DNA from 3 places in the Micromonospora sp. NPDC049274 genome. Region 2 is predicted to be linked to each of the others. Evidence: riboswitches for the same ligand, from Rfam matches in the RefSeq annotation. Region 2 holds a riboswitch; each other region holds the start of a gene.
The links. Region 2 has a riboswitch for cyclic di-AMP ahead of AB0K10_RS18310 (hypothetical protein). Riboswitches for the same ligand answer to the same signal wherever they lie in the genome.
Positions count from the first base shown of each region.

Region 1: linked by a shared signal. The riboswitch ahead of AB0K10_RS14470 (hypothetical protein) and the one ahead of AB0K10_RS18310 (hypothetical protein) in region 2 are both predicted to bind cyclic di-AMP.
Region 3: linked by a shared signal. The riboswitch ahead of AB0K10_RS07675 (NlpC/P60 family protein) and the one ahead of AB0K10_RS18310 (hypothetical protein) in region 2 are both predicted to bind cyclic di-AMP.

Region 1 covers NZ_JBFAQS010000006.1:296,503-303,333, reverse strand. Annotated here, with positions in the region: gene AB0K10_RS14485 (DUF998 domain-containing protein) at 1-38, shown strand, start outside; gene AB0K10_RS14480 (alpha/beta hydrolase) at 288-1,208, opposite strand; gene AB0K10_RS14475 (TetR/AcrR family transcriptional regulator) at 1,287-1,874, shown strand; gene AB0K10_RS14470 (hypothetical protein) at 1,915-2,934, opposite strand; cyclic di-AMP (ydaO/yuaA leader) riboswitch at 2,988-3,119, opposite strand; gene AB0K10_RS14465 (cation diffusion facilitator family transporter) at 3,261-4,178, opposite strand; gene AB0K10_RS14460 (AAA family ATPase) at 4,286-6,403, opposite strand; gene AB0K10_RS14455 (alpha/beta hydrolase) at 6,511-6,831, opposite strand, start outside.
Region 2 covers NZ_JBFAQS010000009.1:39,162-45,992, forward strand. Annotated here, with positions in the region: gene AB0K10_RS18300 (MarR family winged helix-turn-helix transcriptional regulator) at 81-410, opposite strand; gene AB0K10_RS18305 (carbonic anhydrase) at 654-1,379, shown strand; gene AB0K10_RS18310 (hypothetical protein) at 1,437-2,456, opposite strand; cyclic di-AMP (ydaO/yuaA leader) riboswitch at 2,461-2,591, opposite strand; gene AB0K10_RS18315 (metal-sensitive transcriptional regulator) at 3,305-3,601, opposite strand; gene AB0K10_RS18320 (copper ion binding protein) at 3,752-3,961, shown strand; gene AB0K10_RS18325 (hypothetical protein) at 3,976-4,932, shown strand; gene AB0K10_RS18330 (heavy metal translocating P-type ATPase) at 4,945-6,831, shown strand, end outside.
Region 3 covers NZ_JBFAQS010000003.1:273,083-279,913, forward strand. Annotated here, with positions in the region: gene AB0K10_RS07665 (NlpC/P60 family protein) at 1-768, shown strand, start outside; gene AB0K10_RS07670 (peptidoglycan recognition family protein) at 857-2,833, opposite strand; cyclic di-AMP (ydaO/yuaA leader) riboswitch at 3,065-3,201, shown strand; gene AB0K10_RS07675 (NlpC/P60 family protein) at 3,278-4,255, shown strand; gene dcd (dCTP deaminase) at 4,315-4,893, opposite strand; gene AB0K10_RS07685 (pyridoxamine 5'-phosphate oxidase family protein) at 4,971-5,528, shown strand; gene AB0K10_RS07690 (zinc metalloprotease) at 5,606-6,583, opposite strand; tRNA gene AB0K10_RS07695 (tRNA-Gly) at 6,830-6,831, shown strand, end outside.

The DNA of each region.
Region 1 (6,831 bases), on a different contig from region 2:
CCAGCGCATCCGCAGGCACGGCATCCACCGGCAACTGACCCGTCCGGGGGGACTGTGCCACGAGCGGCACCCCTCTCTGCCACAGTGTCGGCAGCAGAAGGTATCCAACTCGGTGAACTGGTGGCGTGTCGGTGTCGCGACGTGACGACCTGGAGGCCAGGTTTCCCGGCCTGCTCGACGCGTCCTGGGGTGCCATGGCGAGATGGCGGCCGTCGCCATGGCCGGGGGTGACCCGGTCAGGGCGATGCCGGTGCCGTGCTACGCCGCGATACTCCGCCACGAAAGGGTCAGCCGTGCGGCACGCCTGCTACCGGCTTGTCATCGAGGAATTCCTTCAGGATCGCGGTGAACCGCGCCGGCTGCTCCTCGGCGGGGTAATGGCCGCAGCCGTCGAGAACAACGCCGGTGACGTCGTCGGCCGCCAGCCGCATCGTCTGGGCGGCGCTCGCGCCGCTCCACAGCGCGCCACCGACGGCGAGCACCGGCAGCGTCAGCCGGGTCCTGCTGCGCTGCTCGTTCTGCGCGATCGTCTCGTCCAGCGCCCGGTAGTACTCGAAGCTCGCCCGCAGCGCGCGAGGATCCGCAGCGATCGCGTCGACGTAGACGTCGACGGCGTACGCGGGGATCGCGGTGGGGGTGGCGGCCTTGGTGGCGAACTGCCAGCCGAAGAAGAGTCGCTCCCGACCCCGGACCAGTTCCTCGTTCAGGTCGGTGAGCCGGTTGAAGCCGAACTGCCAGAGTTTCTGATTGACCGCCGCCGGGCTGAAGGCCGGCGGGGAGGGCGAGAGACCGGGGATCATTGCTTCGAGGACGGCGAGTCGGCCCACCCGCTCGGGGTAGTCGGCAGCCAGCGCGTACCCGGTCCACGTGCCGATGTCGTGACCGACAACGTCGAACCGGTCGTGCCCGAGCGCGGCCATCAGAGCGACCAGATCGGCGGCCAGTGTGCCGGCGTCGTAACCGTCGTCGGGCTTGTCGGAGAGCCCGGCTCCGCGCGAGTCGACGGCGACGACGGTGTGTTCGCGGGCGAGTGCGGGCATTACTTCCCGCCAGGCGTACCAGGTCTGCGGCCACCCGCCGACCAGCAGCAGCGGCGGGCCGTCCCCGCCGGTGACCGCGTGCAACCGCAGCCCGTCCAGCTCCACCAGCCGGCTGGTGAAGACGTCGGCGAACCCGTCGGGCAACTGCAGCGAACTCAGGTTTGTCATGCCGGCACCATATGCATGATGGAACGATCGGTACAAGACCATTGGAACGATCGTTACAAGATGTGTAGACTCACGATCATGGCGGGCCGCAAGCAGTTCGACGTGGACGAGGCGCTACGACGCGCGATGCATGTCTTCTGGCGCTGGGGCTATTCGGAGGCCTCGATCGACCGCCTGACCGAGGGCACGGGCCTGGGTCGGGGTTCGCTGTACGGCACGTTCGGCGACAAGAGCACCCTCTTCCGCAAAAGCCTGCAGCGGTACGCGCAGACCTACCACCCGCTGTACGAGCAGGCACTGGCCGGCCCTCACTCGAGCCCGAGCGCGGTTGTGGCCGCGTACCTGCAGGTCACCCTGAACCGCATCGCCGACCCGACGGTGCCCGACGGCTGCCTGCTCACGGTGTCGGCAACGCAGTTCCCGGCTCTCGACGCGGAAGGCCAGGCGACGGTTCGCGCCATGATCGACGGTTTGCGAGCGATGCTGCAGCAGGCGTTGCGGGCGGCGGGGGCCGATGAGCGGGAGGCGGCAGAGCTGGCGTTGTGCACGCTGGCGACAAACAAATCGCTTGCGGTGCTGAGCCGCGCCGGCTTCTCGAGCGACGACCTGGCAACAGTCGCCGCAGCCGCCGGCCGCACTGCCGGGAGGCCACTGCCGCTACCGTGAGTAAAGATGCGATCGCATCATCAGACAAACGTCGCTGCTCTCAGTACACCGACAGGTGTACGTGGTTGGTGTGGTCGCTGGACGGGTCGCCGTTGCCTCCGCTGTACGACTTCCACCCACTGCTGGGCAGCCAGATCTGCCTGTACCAGATCACGTAGAGCACGGCGAGCCGGTCGGAGTTGCGGATGAAGTACGCGGCCAGGTTGCTGCCGTACGTCTTGTCGGCGCCTGTGGCGTCACCGCCGAACCCGCCCTTCGCCGCGGCGAAGTCGCAGGCCCGACCCTTGGGGTGTTCGCCGGAGCCGCCGGAGCGGTGACAGGAGACGTAGTGGGTGAAGCCGGCGGCCTTGGCCTGGTTGAGGGCGTGCAGGGTGCGCGGGGTGATGCAGCCGCTGGCCGGGGTGGGGTCGTTGATGCTGCATGACTCGGACGGCCAGGAGCCGTCGGAGTTTCGCGGCGCGGGCTGGGCGTTGGCGGTGGAGGTGCCCCGGTTGGAGCTGGTGTCGGCGGCGGTGGTGCGCGGCTTGCTGGTGGCGACAGTCAGGGCCCGCTCGGCCTGCTCCTTGCGCTTGGCCATCACCTCGACCTGCTTGCGCTGCTCGCGGATCTCGCCGTCCAGGGCGAGGCGGGTGCGGTTGGCCTCGTCGCGGGTGGCGTGCAGCTCACGCAGCACCCGGTCCTCGTTGGCGGCCACCACGTCCAGCGAGGCCGCCCGGTCCATGAAGCCCTCGGGGGTGTTGGTGTTGAGCAACGCCGAGACGGTGCTGAGGCGGCCGGTGCGGTACGCCACGCCGGCGATCTCGCCGACCTTGCCGCTGCGTACGGTCATCTCGGCTTCGGTGGTCTTCAGCTTGGCCGCGAGTTGCCGCTGCCGCTGGACGGAGGTGTCCAGGGCGCGCTTGGCGTCCAGGTAGCCCTTGCTGGCGGCCTCGAGTTGGGCTCGCAGCGCGGGGGTGCCGCCCTCCTCGTCGCCGTCGGGCGCCGCGGCGGCCCGCAGGCCGCCGGGGGGAGCGGCGGTGGCGGCGCCGATCGGTACCGCCACGCCGAGGGTGACCATCATGACGATCAGTGCCGCGAGTCGGGCGGCAGGTGGTCGTGCTGGTGCCACTACGCATGTCCTTCCGTCAGCCGCCGACCGGGTTAGCTGACGGGTTCGGGACGGAAGATCCCTACCGCTGACGCGGATGCACCCCAGGAACATGGTTCCCCGGTTCGCCCTCTCGGGTGATTAGGCGGCGGCCGCCACCGGCGCCGGGAGGGCGCCGCCGGGTGGTGGCCGGGACCGAGCCTACCGGGACAGGTGGGACGCGTGCAGTCGATGTGACGGAAGGTGGCCGCATCACCACCGAAAATGACGGCGAAACGGTCTGTCCGTCACGTAGATGATCACCACTCGATCGAACCGCAGGCACCCGGGGCGGCCCCGGGCTCGATCTGCAGCGTGGCGTGCTCGATGCGGAAGTCCTCCCGCAGGGCGGTACGCGCCGCGGTGAGGACCGCGCCGACCTCCGCGCCGGGCGCCATGATCAGGTGTGCGGAGGCCACATCCATGCCCGAGGTGAGCGTCCAGACGTGCAGGTCGTGCACCTCGACCACGCCGGGCACCGTGGCCAGGCGATCGTGCACGGCGGTGACCTGGAGGTGTTCCGGGGCGGCCTGCACCAGGATGCGGACGGCGGCGCGCCCCAGCCGCCAGGTGCGCGGCAGGATGAACACGCCGATGGCGACCGCGACAAGCGGGTCGGCCCACCACCAGTCGGTGAGCGTGATGAGCAGCGCCGCGCCGATCACGCCGAGCGAGCCGAGCAGGTCGCCGAGCACCTCCAGGTAGGCGCCCTGGAGGTTGATGCTCTCCCGGGCGCCGGCGCGCAGCAGCGCGAACGCGCCCAGGTTCGCGAGCAGGCCGAGGACGGCCACCGCGAGCATCGGGCCGGTCAGCACCTCGTGGGGGTCGCCGAACCGGCCGATCGCCTCGATCACCACGTAGACCGCCACGCCGGAGAGCAGGACGGCGTTGGCCAGGGCGGCGAGCACCTCGAGGCGGTAGAGCCCGAAGGTGCGCTGTGGGTCGCCGGTGGCCCGTCGGGTGGCGGTGATCGCGGCGAGCGCCATCCCGATGCCGAGCACGTCGGTGAACATGTGCCCGGCGTCGGAGAGCAGGGCGAGCGAGCCGGTGTGGAAGGCGGCCACACCCTCGACCACCATCAGGGTGGCGAGCAGCCCGAACGCGGCCCAGAGGCGGCCCCGGTGCTGGTGGGCGGCGTTGGCGACCGACGCGTGGTGGTGGTCATGACCTGCTCCCACGAGATCCACCCTCCGTCGCCACCCGGGACCCGGTCAAATGTATGCTCACATCGCTATGTATGCAACTGTACGGACGGGTCCGACCGCCGACACCGCCAACGGGCAGGTCAGCCGGTCGGGTCGATGGTGGTGAGCCGCTGGGTGGCCCGGGAGAGCGCCACGTAGAGCGTCCGGACGCCGGAGCCCGGATCGGCCCGGATCTCGCTCGGGGCGACCAGCACCACTCCGTCGTACTCCATGCCCTTGGCCTCCAGGCTGGTCACGACCTGCAGCCTCGCCGCGCCGAGCGTGCCGAGCCAACCGGCGACCTCGTCGCGGCGGGTGACCGGCGTGATCACCCCGACCGTGCCGTCCACCTCGGCCAGCAGGCCGGTCGCCGCCTCCACGATCGCGGTCTCCAGCCCGGCCGGCGGTACCACCAGTTCGACCGGATCGATCCCGGTGGAACGGACGGCCGTCGGCAGCGACAGGTCCGGGTAGAGCCGGCGAATCTCCGCCGCCGCCACCGCGAAGATCTCCGCCGAGTTGCGGTAATTGGTGGTGAGCGTGAAATCGTGCCGCTTGCGTCGGCCCAGCGCCTGGTCCCGGGCGCGGGTCAGCTCCTCCGGATCACCGGTCCACGCCGTCTGCGCCGGGTCACCCACAACCGTCCAGGAGGCCAGACGGCCACGCCGTCCCACCATTCGCCACTGCATCGGCGAGACGTCCTGCGCCTCGTCCACCACCACGTGCGCGTACTCCCGGTAGTCCTCCGGGCGCTCCCGGGCCGCCGCCCGGGCGGCCCGCTGCCGGTCGTTGGCGGTGCTCAGTTCCCGGACTCCGCCAGCGAGCTGGAAGGGGTCGCGGCGGGCCCGCGCCGGCTGGAGCGGCTTACCGAGCAGCGCGTCCAACTCGTCGAGCAGCGCCACGTCCGCGATGGTCAGACCCGCGGTGTCCAGGCTCTGGTACGCCGCGGTGAGCAACCGGATCTCCGCGCCGGAGAGGATACCGCCGGCGTACCGACGCAGCCGCTCCGGTCGAGCCAGCCAGCCGAGCACGTGCCGGGGGTGCAGGCGCGGCCACCACGCCTTGAGGAACTCCCGGAACTCCGCCCGCTCGGCGATCTCGCCCTCGAAGGCCCGCTGCTCCGGCAGTCGGGTGATGCCGACCGCACGGGCCTGCGCCCAGAGCGCGGCGAACACCCCGTCGAAGCCGGCCCGACGGACCTCGTTGCGCCGGGCGCCGCGGTGCAGCGCGCGGTCCCGGATCCGGTCCAGCTCGGCCCGGTCCAGCCGCAGCAGCGTCCCCCGGTAGAGCAGTCGCAGCTCACCCGGGCCGCCCGGCACCGCGTCCCGGACGGCGCGCTCCAGCACCCGGCGCATCCGCAGCGAGCCCTTCACCGCCGCCACCTCGGGCGGGTCGGTGCGGGTGGCGGTCATGCCCGGAAAGAGGGAACCCAGCGAGTGCAGGGTCGCCGTGTCCTCACCGAGCGAGGGCAGCACCGAGGCGATGTACTCGACGAAGACGGTGGACGGTCCGACGACCAGGATGCCCCCTCCGGCGTACCGGCTGCGGTCGGAGTAGAGCAGGAAGGCCGCCCGGTGCAGGGCGACCGCCGTCTTGCCGGTGCCCGGCCCGCCCGCGACGATCGTCACCCCGGAGCCGGGCGACCGGATCGCCTCGTCCTGCTCCCGCTGGATCGTCGCCACGATGTCGCGCATGCCCCGACCGGTGGCTCGCGAGAGGGTGGCCAGCAACGCGCCGTCACCGACCACGGTCATCCCCTCCGGGGCGGCGGTCGGGTCCAACAGGTCGTCCTCGATCCGGGTGACCCGCTCAGAGCGGGACTGGATGGTGCGACGACGCACCACCCCCAGCGGCTGCGCCGGGGTGGCCTGGTAGAACGCGGAGGCGGCGGGGGCGCGCCAGTCGACGACGAGCGTGGTGGCGTCCTCGTCGCGGATGCCGAGCCGCCCGACGTGCAGCACCTGCCGGTCGCGCAGGTCCAGACGACCGAAGACCAGTCCCTCGTGCTCGGCGTCGAGGGTGTGCCGCCGCTGCGCGGCGTGGAAGACCATCGCGTCGCGCTCGACAAGCGCCCCGAACGTGCCCACCCGGGCCATCCGGTAGCCGTCCCGTTCGGCCCGAACCGCGGACTGGCGCAGCTCGGCCAGTCGGGCGTACACCCGGTCGAGGTGCCGTTGCTCGACGGCGATCTCCTGCTCCAGGGCGGTCTGGTCGGTCAACGCACGCTCCTTCGATGTCGCCGGCAAGCGGCGCGAACCGCGCGGGCCAACCGCAGAAGGGTACGGCCCCCGGCCCGACCCTCCGCGCCCGAGGTGCGGGAACGCGCTCAGCGACAGGTCCCGGCGGCGCGCGCGTCGCGTCCGTCCGGGGTCGACGCGGCGAGCACTCGACCCAGTACGCCGGTCACCGCGGCGTTCACCTCGTCCGGGCGCTCCATCATCAGCATGTGGCCGGCGCCCGGGCAGACGGTCAGCTCGGTGGCCGGCAGGGCGGCGGCGATCGACTCGGCGCACGGCGGCGGCGTCAGCCGATCCCGGTCACCGACCAGGGCGGCCGCCGGCAGGTGGGCCAGCGCGGTGAGGGTGTCCAGCCGGTGCTGGGCGCCGATCGAGGCGCGGAAGCCACCGATCGAGCGCAGCGAGGCGCG
Region 2 (6,831 bases):
GCCGATCGCGGCGGGGTAACGGGGACGCCGGAAGGGGTCGGCGTGCGCCGATGGCGTTCAGTGTCGGCGCGAGGTCGCGGTCAGGGTCGGGACGTCACGTCGTCGGCGGGTGCGTCGGCGAAGAGCGCGAGCAGGGCACCCACCTGGCGGTCGGCCTCGGCCGGGTGCCGGAACCGGCCGGCGGGGTTCAGGGTGTACTCGTTGCGGCGCCCCACGCGGGTGCGGTGCAGGTAACCGCCGGCCTCCAGGTCGGCGACTATGGCCTGGGCGGCCCGCTCGGTGACGCCCACCTCGGCCGCCACGTCGCGTAGTCGCGCGGTGGGGTCGCGGGCGATGGCCAGCAGCACATGCCCATGGTTGGTCAGGAACGTCCAGTTCCGGCCGCCTCCGGCCGTCGCCGCGCTCGCCATCGTGGCGCCGCCTCTCCGGTTGTCCGCCCCACCCTATGCCGCCGGCGTGTCGGGCCAGGTGCCGACGGCCCGGCCGGTCCCTGCGGCCGGAGATCGGTTCGGGTTCAACGTATGAAATCTAAATCACGCATACCTTGACGCCTCTTGCGGTGCGTGTGACCGTGGAGCCCGGGCCAGCGCCCACCGCCGGCCCGGCTGAAAACCCTGTTGAACAGGTCAAACGCGTGGAGACGAGGTGCGGGAATGAGCCGTTCCGGTACGCCTGGCGAGCAGCCCGGCCCGCAGCGGGCCGGCGATCGAGCGGCGACGTCGACCGAGCCGGCCCGTGCCTACGCAGAGCTGGCCGCCGGCAATCGTCGCTTCGTCAGTGGAGCGCCGCGCCACCCCAACCAGGACGCCGGGCACCGCGCTGCCGTGGCCGACGGGCAGCACCCGTTCGCGGTGATCGTGGGCTGCTCCGACTCCCGGTTGGCCGCCGAAATCATCTTTGACCGGGGACTGGGCGACCTCTTCGTGGTCCGTACGGCCGGGCACACCGCCGGCCCGGAGGTGCTGGGCAGCGTGGAGTACGCGGTCGCCGTGCTCGGCACCCCGCTGGTGGTGGTGCTCGGCCACGACTCGTGCGGCGCCGTACAGGCTGCTCGCGAGGCGGCCGCCACCGGCGTCGCGCCCCCGGGGCACCTTCCCGCGGTGGTCGACGCCGTACTGCCCAGCCTGCGGCGCGCCACAGCCGAGGGCGTGACCGATATCGACGGCATCGTCGACATCCACATCGCCCAAACCGTCGAAACGCTGCTCGGGCAGTCGCCCGTGCTGGCGGCCGAGGTGGCGCAGGGACGGTTGGCGGTGGTGGGGATGTCGTACCGGCTCGCCGCCGGTGTGGTGCGCCCGGTGACCCCCGTACCGTCGGGTGCCGCGACTGTCGACGCACCCGGCGCCGCGGACGCCCCGGCAGCTACCGCCGCCTGACAGGGCGAGGGCCGCCCCGCGGGGTGCGGGACGGCCCTCGGACTCCTGAGCGGTGGGTCAGAGCAGCGACATGTGCACGTGGTCGGTGTGGTTCGACGGCCCGCTGTACGACTTCCAGCCGGTCGCCGGGAACCAGATCTGCCGGTTCCAGATCACGTAGTAGATGCCGAGGCGGTCGGCGTTGCGGATGAGGAACGCGGCGACGTTGTTGCCGTACATGCGGGTGTCGTTGTTGTGCCACGGGCTGAAGCCGCTCTTCTGCAACGACCAGTCACAGGCGCGGCCCTTCGGGTGCTCGTACGGGCCACCGTTGCGGTGGCAGCCGACGAACCGGTTGAACCCGGCCCGTTTGACCTCCTTGTACGCGTGCAGCGTGCGGGGCGTGACGCAGCCGGAGGTGGTGGGGTCCTTCTCGCTGCACGACTGCGGCTTCCAGTCACCGTCGGCGGTGCGACCCGGGCCGATACGGGCGACCGGCGAGGTGGCGTCCACCAGGCCGCCGGTGAAACCCTGACCGCCGACGAGCGCGAGCGACTTCTCCGCGTCGCGCTTGTCCTTCGCCATCAGGGCGGTCTGCTTCTGCTGCTCGCGGACCTCCGCGTCGAGGGCCAGCTTGGCCTGCTCGGCGCGGGCCTTGACCGCGTTGACCTCGGCGAGCTTCTTCTCGTTGACCATGTTCATCTCGTCGAGCGCCGCGGCCCGTTGGACGAACGAGTCCGGGGCGTCGCTCTCCAGCAGCATCGCGATCGCGCCGACGCGCCCGGTCCGGTACGACTGGGCGGCGATCTGCGCGACCTGCGGCGCCAGCGCGGCCAGGTCGGCCTTGGCCCGCTCGACCTCCAGCGAACGCTCGAGCTGCCGCTTCTTGGATTGGTCCAGCTTGGACTTGGCCGCCACGTAGTCCCGGTTGGTCTGCTCGATCACGTCGTCGAGCAGCTTGGGCTCGTCCTCCTGCTCGTGCCCGGACGGTGTGGGGGTCGTCGGGGCGGCGTGGGCCGGGAGGGGTCCGGCGAACACGGTCAGCGCGGCGAGCACGGCCACCACGGGTGTCAACCAGCGGCGTAGGGGTGCCGTCACAATGTTCCCTTCCGTCGACCGCCGACCGGGTTAGCTGACGGGTTCGGGGCGGAAGTGGCCCCTACCGCTGGCGCGGATTCACCCCACGTGCCTGGGTCCCCGGCTCGCCGGTTGGCGATTGGGCGGTGGCACCGCAGGCGCCGCTGCGCGCCTTCGTCGGTGACCGGCAGCGAGGTTACCCGAGAATCCACCGCCTGAGCTACGTCCCGATACCCACTAAAAGCGTCATTTCGCCATGGCGTTGAGTGACCAGTGACGCGGTTCTCAGGGGGGATGCCCGATCCGGTCACGCTGAGGAGTGTCACCATGCCGTATCCGTGCTCCTGTTCGGCTCTGGCCACCGGGCGGTGGCGGTGGATGGGGGTGGACGCCGCTCCGGATCGGGCCCGTCGGGCCGACCCGTTGGCGGGGAGCTGAGGGCGGCCAGTGCCTCCGTCCGGTCCGCACGGGGGCGCGGCGTCAGGGCGTCGGCGTCCGCGCCCCGCACCGGCGTCGACCCGGCCGCGCTCACCGCCGCGGCCAGCCCGGTGGTGAGGGGTACGGCGGCGCGTCGTACCCGGGGCGGGGCGGGGCGAGCGGAACTGCTGTGGTCGGAACCCAATGCGAGACTCCCAACGATCCGGTGCGGGGTACGTGCCGACGGGCCGGGCGGTTCACCTCCGCCGGACGAACACGGTGACGAGCGCATCGGATGGCTGGCTGACGAACGGGCGGTCACGCACAGTGACCGGCCGGCCCGGCTGGTACGTGCCGGCGCCGCTGTCTGGCGGTGCCGGCGCCCGACTGTGTGGCGGGGACCGGTGGGCCATCGTCGGAAATGGTAGTCACGGCGGGAGCCGTCTGCCGGCTCAGCCGCGCTTCATGAGTCGGCCGACGGCCGCCATCATCTCGGTGGCCATCTCGTCGGCCCGGCCCTCGGCCGCTCCCTCGTGCATGCAGTGCCGGGCGTGCCCGTCGAGCAGGCCCAGGGCCACCTTGTCGAGAGCGGCCTGGATCGCGGAGATCTGGGTGAGCACGTCGATGCAGTAGCGGTCGTCGTCGACCATCTTCTCGATGCCCCGGACCTGGCCCTCCACGCGGCGGAGCCGCGCGAGCAGCTGGTCCTTGCTGGCGGTGTACCCGCGGATCGGGGTGGGAGCGGTCATGACGACGAGGATAGCGTACCCCTGGGGGGTATGGTACCGTCCCTTCCTGCCGGATACCCCCACCGGGTACCGGTACGTGAACGGACACCGGTCTGACTCGGCCTTACCCCTGGGGGGTATAGGCTGGCGGACGATGAAGGGAGAGCTTCGATGGTCGACACGATGTACCAGGTGCGCGGCATGACCTGCGGGCACTGCGTCAGCGCCGTCAGCGCCGAGGTGGGCGCCATTGCCGGCGTGCGCGACGTGCAGGTGGATCTCGCCAGCGGCCGGGTCACCGTCACCAGTGAGCAGCCCGTGGCCACCGAGTCCGTTCGGGCCGCAATCGACGAGGCCGGTTACGACCTCGTCGAGGCGTGAGCGGGAGGCTCGAGGTGAACACGGTGACCAGGCTGGGCGGGTTCGCCCTCGGTCTCGCGGCGGTCTTCGGCGCGGCGTACGGGATCGGCCGGGTGGTCGACCCGGCCGCCCCGGCCGCCCGGAGCGGGCACGACGGCGGCGCCGCCCACACCTCGGGCCCCACCACCCACGACGAGGTGACCGATCGGGTTCCCGGTGGCCTGCTCGTCTCCGACCGGGGTTACACACTCGTTCCGGTGGCCGCCCCGGCAGGCGAGTTCGCCTTCCGCGTCGGTGGACCGGACGGCCGCCCGGTGACCAGGTACGACGTGGCGCACGACAAGCGGATGCACCTGATCGTCGCCCGCCGGGACCTGTCCGGTTTCCGCCACGTGCACCCCGACCTGGCTCCCGACGGCACCTGGCGGGTCGACACCCCGCTGGCCGGTCCCGGGCAGTGGCGGGCGTTCGCCGACTTCACCCCGACCGGGGGTGAGCCCCTGATCCTCGGGGTGGACGTGACGGTCCCCGGTGAGTTGACCGAACGGCCGCTGCCCGCCCCGGCGAGCAGCACCACCGTCGACGGGTACACGGTCACCCTGGCCGGCACGCCGCAGCCCGGCCGCACGTCGCCACTCACCCTTACCGTCAGCCGGGACGGGCGGCCGGTCACCGACCTGGAGCCCTACCTGGGGGCGTACGGGCACCTGGTGGCGTTGCGCCGCGGCGATCTCGCGTACCTGCACGTCCACCCGGACGGAACGCCCGGCGACGGGCGCACCCGACCCGGTCCGCAGGTCACCTTCCTCGCCGAGGTGCCGTCGGCCGGCAGCTACCGGCTCTACCTCGACTTCCGGCACGGCGGGCGGGTGCACACCGCCGAGTTCACAGTCGTTGCCGACGCCGCCGCGACCGGTGCCGGCCCCACCCCGGGTGGACCGTCCTCGACCGGCGGCGCCGAGCACGGCACCCCCGGCCACGGGCACAACTGACGGGACCAGACGATGACCACCACCAGCAGACCCCTGCCCGAGGCGCCGAACCGGATCGAGCTGGCCATCGGGGGAATGACGTGCGCCGCCTGCGCCGCCCGGATCGAGAAGAAGCTGAACCGGATGGACGGGGTGAGCGCCACAGTCAACTACGCCACCGAGAAGGCCACGGTCCGGTACGCCGACGGTGTCACCCCGGACGACCTGATCGACACGGTGCAGAAGACGGGCTACACGGCGGCCCTGCCGGCCCCGCCGACGACCGAGCAGCCGGCCGACCCGCTGCGGGGTCCGCGTACCCGGCTGTGGGTGTCGGTGGCGCTCAGCGTGCCGGTGGTCGTGCTGGCCATGGTGCCGCCCTGGCAGTTCGACTACTGGCAGTGGCTGTCACTGACCCTTGCGGCTCCGGTGGTGGTCTGGGGCGGGCTGCCGTTCCACCGGGCCGCCTGGACCAACCTGCGGCACGGCGCCGCGACCATGGACACGCTGGTCTCGCTGGGCACCCTGGCCGCGTTCGGCTGGTCACTCTGGGCGCTCTTCCTGGGCGACGCGGGGATGCCCGGGATGACGCACCCGTTCCGCTTCGACATCACGCGCACCGACGGCGCCGGCACCATCTACCTGGAGGCGGCCGCCGGGGTGACCGTGTTCATCCTGGCCGGCCGCTACTTCGAGGCCCGGTCCAAGCGGACCGCCGGGGCGGCCCTGCGCGCCCTTCTCGAACTCGGCGCCCGGGACGTGGCGGTGCTGCGCGACGGGGTGGAGACGCGGATCCCGGTGGACCGGCTCGCCGTCGGTGACCGGTTCGTGGTCCGCCCCGGCGAGAAGATCGCCACCGACGGGGTCGTCGACGAGGGCACGTCCGCCGTCGACGCCAGCATGCTGACCGGTGAGTCGGTGCCGGTCGAGGTCGGGCCGGGCGACGGCGTGGTCGGCGCCACGATCAACGCGGGCGGCCGGCTGGTCGTCACCGCCACCCGGATCGGCGCGGACACGCAGCTCGCCCGGATGGCCGACCTCGTCGAGCAGGCGCAGAGCGGCAAGGCGGCCGTGCAGCGGCTGGCCGACCGGCTCTCCGGCGTCTTCGTGCCGATCGTCATCACCCTGGCGGTGGGCACCCTCGGCTGGTGGCTCGGCACCGGCGCCGGTCCGACCGCCGCGTTCACCGCCGCCGTGGCCGTGCTGATCATCGCCTGCCCATGTGCCCTCGGGCTGGCCACGCCTACCGCGCTGTTGGTCGGCACGGGCCGTGGCGCCCAGCTCGGCGTGCTGATCAAGGGACCGGAGGTGCTGGAGTCGACCCGTCGGGTCGACACCGTCGTACTGGACAAGACCGGCACTGTGACGACTGGTCGGATGACGTTGGTGGACGTCGTGCCGGCGAGCGGTGAGGTCCGCGCCGAGTTGCTTCGGCTCGCCGGGGCCGTGGAGGCCGCCTCCGAGCACCCGATCGCCCGGGCCGTCGCCGCGGGTGCCGTCGAGGCCGGAGCGCTGCCCCCGGTGACCGGTTTCGCCAACCTCGAAGGGTCGGGCGTCACCGGCACCGTCGACGGGCGGGCCGTACTGGTCGGCCGGCCCCGGCTGCTGCGCGAGCGCGGCGTCGACGTACCGCCGGAGGTCGACCGGGCCGTGCGGGACGCCGAGGCCGCCGGACGTACGGCGATCGTCGCCGGCTGGGAAGGACGGGCGCGGGGTGTGCTCGCGGTCGCCGACGTGGTCCGGCCCACCAGCCGGACAGCCGTGGCTCGGCTGCGTGCGCTGGGGCTCACCCCGGTCCTGCTGACCGGGGACAATCCCACAGTGGCCCGGGCGGTCGCCGCCGAGGTGGGCATCGACGAGGTGATCGCCGAGGTGCTGCCCGCCGGGAAGGTCGACGTCGTCCGGCGGCTGCAGGCGCAG
Region 3 (6,831 bases), on a different contig from region 2:
GTCAACCGGAGCAAGTCGTCCGCGTTGCAGAAGAAGATCGAGCCGCTGGCACTGCAGAGCGAACTGGCGCTCAGCCGGGTCGGTGACCTCGCCTCCCGCTACTACATGTCGGGCCCGTCGCAGGAGATCGGCGCGCTGCTGGTCAGCGCCAAGCCGGACACGCTCACCGAGCAGCTCACCCTCCTCGACCGGCTGGCCGCGCAGGAGCGCAAGCAGGTCGCGGGCGTCCTGGCCGTGCGGGCCAAGTACGACCGCGAGAAGCAGAAGCTGGACGCGCTGATCACCACGCAGACGAAGCAGCAGAACGAGCTGGCGGCCAAGAAGAAGCAGATCGACGCCGAGATCAAGAAGCTCGAGGCGTCGATGCCCAAGACCACTGTCAAGACCGTCGGCTGTCCGACCATCAACGGTGTGCTCGCCGTGGCCGCCCAGAAGGCGATCAAGACCGCGTGCCAGCAGGTAGGCGATCCGTACGTCTGGGGCGCCGTCGGCCCGAACTCGTTCGACTGCTCGGGGCTGACCCAGTACGCCTACAAGTCGGCCGGGATCTACCTCACCCACCACACGGGTGACCAGTGGAACGAGGGCAAGGCCGTCTCGCGCGCCGACGCCCGTCCCGGTGACCTGGTCTTCTTCTTCTCCGGCCTGAGTCATGTGGGGCTGTATCTGGGCAACAACCAGATGGTGCACGCGCCACGTGCCGGCAAACCGGTGCAGGTGTCCAGCATCAACACCATGCCCGTCGCCGGGTTCCGCAGACCCGGCTGATCCACCTCGCGCACCACGACGGCCCCCGGTCACAGCGACCGGGGGCCGTCGTCGTCTCTCAGCGAGGTGTCTCTCAGCGAGGCGTCTCTCAGCGGGGCGCGCCCACCGGGGACGGCAGCAACTGCACGTCGGCGAGGTCGACGTACATGATGCGGTGGCCGAACTGGATCTGCGCGTACCGGTTCTTGCCCCGGATCACCGTCCAGTCGCCGGGCGAGGAGCCGTCGAACGTGCTGGCCCGGTAGTACTCGCCGCCCAGCACCGCGCCGACGGCGTAGCGCTGCCCGGCGGCCAGCGTGTACTGCAGCGGCGAGATCGCCTGGTAGGGAACGCCTGCCGGGTAGGCCGCCTGCTCCGGGTACGCCCGCCCGTACACCGGGATGGTGGCCCGGCCGGCCTTCGGGGTGGCCACCACGCCGACGGTCCAGGTGGCGGTCGGCGCGGACGCCGGGTTGTGGAACCAGGCCCGTTGCCCGAGGTACCAGATGGCCGTCCAGTCGCCCTGCCGCCCGGCCAGGGCGTACGTCTGGCCGGCGGAGGCCCGGGCGCCGTGGTCCGACACGTCCATCGTGTTCGGGGTGCCGTCCGGGCGCAGCGCGATGTCGTTCACCAGCGGCGCGTCCTCGGACGGCGCGGTGTGCAGCACCACCGACGAGGAGCCGCGCGGCGCGCACGGCGTTCCTGGGGTGACGCATCCGGTGAACGCCGGTTGGTTGGTCGCGTAGTCGGGGTCGATCCGGACCAGCCCGGTGGCCGGGGTGCCGGTGTCCAGGCGCGGCGCGTGCAGCAGGTCGAAGTAGTGCGTCCAGTCCCAGTAGGGGCCCGGGTCCCAGTGCATCCCACGCACTGTCGAGGCGATGGTGCCGGGCACGTTGTCGTGGCCGATGATGTGCTGGCGGTCCAGCGGGATGCCGTACCGCAGCGCCAGGTGCCGGACGAGCTTCGACGAGGTCCGGTACATCGCCTCGGTGTACCAGGTGCCCTGCGCGGCGAAGCCCTCGTGCTCCAGCCCGATCGACTTCGCGTTGACGTACCAGTTGCCGGCGTGCCAGGCGACGTCCTTGGTCTTGACGTGCTGGGCGATGTGCCCGTCCACCGAGCGCAGCGAGTAGTGCCAGCTCACGTACGTCGGGTCCTGGACGAGTTGCAGGGTGGTCGCCCAACTCGCCTCGGTGTCGTGGATGACTATGTACTCGATCTTCTGCCGGGCGGGCCGGTCGGAGAGGTCGTGGTTGCCGTAGTCGCCGTCGCCGAACGCCTCGTAGGGGGCGGGGATCCACTCACAGGACACGGTCCGGGGGCATTCCAGGCCGTCCGGGCGGGCGAGTCGTCGCAGGCCCAGCCGGTCCAGCCAGGAACGCTCGGGTCGTACCGCGCGGGCCGGCAGCGTGACCCGCTGGCCGTCGTCGGTCACGCGGGTCTCGCCCGCGCCGATGGTGGTGAAGACCTCGTCGGCGAAGGCCGCCGCGGCGTCGGCGCTGTCCGCGCCGGCGTAGCGGGCCACCGCGCCGTACCAGGTGGCCGGGTCGGTGCCGGCGCCGACCGGGGCGCCCACCTCCCGTTGGTACGCGGCCAGCAGCGCCGCCCCTCCCCGGATGTTGGTCGTGGCGTCGGTGCGCAGCGCCTCGGGGGCGGCGCCGGTCAGCGCGGCGGCGACGTCGACGGTCTGCAACGCGGCGCTGGGCGGCGCGGGATCCGTGGCCGGTGCGGGTGCCCGGACGGCACGGGAATCGTCGCCGCGCGGATCCTCGGTGCCGGCGTCGTGGTGGCCGCGCGCGGGTAGGGCGGCCACGTGGCGGGCGTCGGTCAGGTGCATGGGCCCGTAGCCGCCGCTGGTGCTCGGGGTGCCGGCGTTGCTGTCCCAGCGGGACTCCAGGTAGGAGACGCCGAGCAGTACGGCGGCCGGCACCCCGTACTCGGTCGACGCCGCGGCGTACTGCTGTTGACGGTCGGCGGCCGGCGCTGCGGAGGCGGGACCGGCGCTCAGCGGTACGGCTGTCGTTGCGGTGACCACCGCGACGACGAGCAGCGCGCGCCGGCCGGCGGACAGGGTTGGACTTTCCATCGAACCCCCTAGATTGCTGGTATCGGTCTGGTCACCTTCGCGCCGGCCGGGAGTCCGCGTCAATACCTTTCTATCTATCAAAGCGTGCAGAAAGAAACTTTCATTTACTCTCGGTGATCCCCTCCAATCGGTACGGAGTGTCACGGCCGTACGGGTTGCGGATCGGTAACGGCCGTCTCTACTCTGGTCATTTGTCGGCCCGGTAGCAGGTCTGCCCAGCCGGGCGGTAACGGACCGACACCGCCGAGTCGCTTGCGAGCGAGCCGGGGACCCAGGTTCCCCCGGGGTGAATCCGCAGCCAATGCGGTAGGGCGCCAACTTCCCGCCCGAACCCGTCAGCTAACCCGGTAGGCGGTCAGGAAGAAGGAGTACGGAACCCCGGTGGCCCTCCATGCCCCGCGGCCGTCGTCCGAACGGTCGGCCTCGGCCAACCCGACGTCGACCATGCCGCGTCCACGCTGGTCCCGCTTCACCACCGCCCTTGCCGCCCTGGTCGGCGTCGCCGTCGTCCTGACCGGCAGCGCCACGGCGGCGCACGCGGACCCGTCCGTCGCCGAGATCGAGCGCCAGATCGACGCCGACTGGAACAAGCTCGAACCGGTCATCGAACGGCACAACGCCACCCGCGCGGACCTGGCCGTGAAGCGCAAGCAGGCCGACACGCTCGCCGCTCGCATCACGCCCCTGGAACGCCAGGTCGACGCCGCGATGACCAAGGTCAGCGCGCTGGCCGTGCGGGCGTACATGGGCGAGAACCTGTCGACTGTCAACACGATGCTCGGCAGTCGGTCGCCCAGCGAGGTGGTCGGGCAGCTCGAGATGCTCGACCGGTTCGCCCACAACCAGCAGGAGGACGTCCGGCAGGTCGCCGACCTCCGCGACGAGCTGGCCCGGCAGAAGGCGCCGCTCGACGAGATGGTGGTCCAGCTGACCCGGACCGAAGCGCAGTTGGCGGCGAAGAAGAAGCAGATCAACGACGAGATCGACAGGCTGCAGAAGCTGCGCCTCAAGGTGTACGGCAACGGCGGCGGCGGTTCGCTGCGTCCGGCGCCCTGCCCGGCCAGCTACCCCGGCGGCGCCGCGGGCACGGCTGTCAAGTTCGCGTGCGCCCAGATCGGCAAGCCGTACGTGTGGGGTGCCGAGGGTCCGAACTCGTACGACTGTTCCGGGCTGATGCTCGCCGCGTGGGCGAAGGCCGGCGTGTCGCTGCCGCACAACGCCGCAGCGCAGAGCCGGGTGACCAAGAACGTCAGCAGGGGCGATCTGCGCGCCGGTGACCTGGTCTTCTACTACAGCGACATCCACCACGTCGGCATGTACGTCGGCGGCGGCTGGGTGGTGCACGCCTCCCAGGCCGGTCAGCCCGTCAAGATGAAGAAGGTCGACGACGGGCCGATCCACAGCTACGGCCGTCCCGGCTGACCGACGCCGGACGCAGCAGGGCCCGTCGCGATCTCATCGCGGCGGGCCCTCGTCGTCTCCTAGCGCGTCGGCCAGGCACGCCAGTTCTGCCAGGAGCGGCTCGGCGTCGGCCCTCGCTGACCCTGGTACCGCGAGCCGTAGACCACCGAGCCGTACGGGTGCTCGGCCGGCGAGGAGAGCCGGAAGATGCAGAGCTGGCCGATCTTCATGCCCGGCCAGAGGGTGATCGGCAGGTTCGCCACGTTGGACAGCTCCAGCGTCACGTGGCCGGAGAAGCCCGGGTCGATGAACCCCGCGGTGGAGTGGGTGAGCAGGCCGAGGCGGCCCAGTGAGCTCTTCCCCTCCAGCCGGCCGGCGAGCTGGTCGCCGAGCGAGATCACCTCCAGTGTCGAGGCGAGCACGAACTCCCCCGGATGCAGCACGAACGGCTCGCCGTCGGGCACCTCGACCACCGAGGTCAGGTCGTCCTGCTGCATGGCCGGGTCGATGTGGGTGTAGAGATGATTGTTGAAGACCCGGAACAGTCGGTCGAGTCGGACGTCGATGCTGGACGGTTGGACCAGGGTGGGCTCGAACGGCTCCAGGCCCAGCGTGCCGGTCTTGATCTCGGAGACCAGGTCACGGTCGGAGAGCAGCATCGGACCACCATAGCGAGGGCCGCGGTGACCAGCGTGTTGAGGTCGCTCCTCGTACATTTGTTCGATAGAATGCCCGCATGGCTTCCTGGTCCGAATTCGCCGCCGACGAGCCCCGCCTCGCCGACGGGATCCGCGTTCTCCTGCAGCAGTACGGGCCGGGCTTCGGCTATCTGGCCACGGTCCGCGCCGACGGCGGGCCCCGGGTCCACCCGGTCTCCCCGGTCATCACCGACGAGGGTCTCTTCTGTTTCATCATCGACTCGCCGAAGCGTCGTGACCTCGAACGGGACGGCCGCTACGCGCTGCACTCCTTCCCTTCGGAGGAGAGCGACGACGAGGCGTACGTGGCGGGCCACGCCTGGCCGGTCGCCGACCCGGGCCGGGTGGCCCGGTTGGCGCAGAGTGCCCGGGCCGAGCCGCAGGTCGACTGGCGGCTGTTCGAGTTCACAGTCGACGTGGCGATGTTGACCCGTCGCGAGCAGCACATCACAGGCGTTCCGGGTGTCACTCCGGGCCGCCCGGCAGTGCGGGTCTGGCTGGATCCGCAATCCCCGCCGGCGCCGGCCGCGCCTCTCTCCGTACCGCAGACGCGCCCGACCCGACGCAGCCGTGACGTCCAGTGCACGGCCGCCTGACCGCGGGCCCGGTCCGGTAAAAACGCCGGTGCCGGCTCCGTCGCGACGGAGCCGGCACCGGGTGTACGCGAGGAGAGCTACGCCGCGCGGTACGCGTTCCACGCGGTCAGCATGCGGCTCGCCTGCCCCGGGGTGAACTGGTACATGCACGAGTCGTAGGTGTAGTCCATGAAGTTGGTGATCGGGTCCAGGCCGGTCGCCGAGCAGGTGTTCCGCCCGGTCGGGCACTCGTAGGCCGGTGACGCCTCGGCCGGGGTGTCACCCACGCTGTCACCCGAGCCGCCGCAGCCACCCTGGAACGTGTGGTAGAGGTTCAGCCAGTGCCCGATCTCGTGGGTGCCGGTGTCGCCCTGGTTGTAGTTGGTGGCGGCGCCCCCCGGGAGGGACTCGTTGAGCACGACCACGCCGTCCATGCTGCTGAGCTTGCGCTGCGGGAAGGTCGCCCAGCCCAGCAGGTCGTCGCTCAGCTCACCGAGGTAGATGTTGAGGGTGCTCTTGCCGCCCACCCGCAGCGACGACTTCATCGAGCGCTCCGCTGACGAGCCGTCGACGATCGGGTACCAGGACGGGTTCGTCACTCGGTTGATCTTGTCGAGTCGGAAGGAGAAGGCGGTGGCCGCGCCGCCGGTCCCGCCCGCGTAGGCCTGGTTGAGCACGCTGATCTGCGAGGTGATCAGCGAGTCCGGGATGTTGCCGCCGGCCCGGGTGCTGTCCCGCTGGATCACGTGCACCACCACCGGGATGGTGACGGTGGCAAGCGTCGTGGCGCCTGCGCGGAAGTTGGCGCGCTCGCGCAGCGCCGTCGCGAGGTCGGCCTCGCGTTCGCGGACCTGCTTCGCGGTCAGCTCGTTGGGCTCGTGGGTGCTCGCCGCGCCGGGCCTCACCCGGGCGTCGGCGTGGCTGTCGGTCGGCTCCGCGCAGGCGCCACCAGGCGCCGCGGAGAAGGCCGAAGCAGCCGGAACGACGCCCACGGCAGCGGTGCTCAGCAGCAGCGCGAGGGTCGTCGATGCGACACCGGCGGCACGCCGGGTCAGCAGGTTGGGACGGAGTCCCATGGGCCCACCTCTTTCTCGCGGCGCGGCAGGGGGTGTGTCACGCCGTGGCTGGGAACGTGTGGCAGACGTTACAACCCATCGACGCATTTGAGAACGGACACATGTTGCCGCGCGGAGACTTTTTCGTGTCTGCAGGTGGTGCGGAGGCGACCTGCCGTCATCTCCCAGCCTCGGCGGGTGGTGGGACGGGTGCGCGGGGGTACCTGGGTGCACCGGCCCGGTGCCTCAGGTACAGTGGTGCCGCCTGC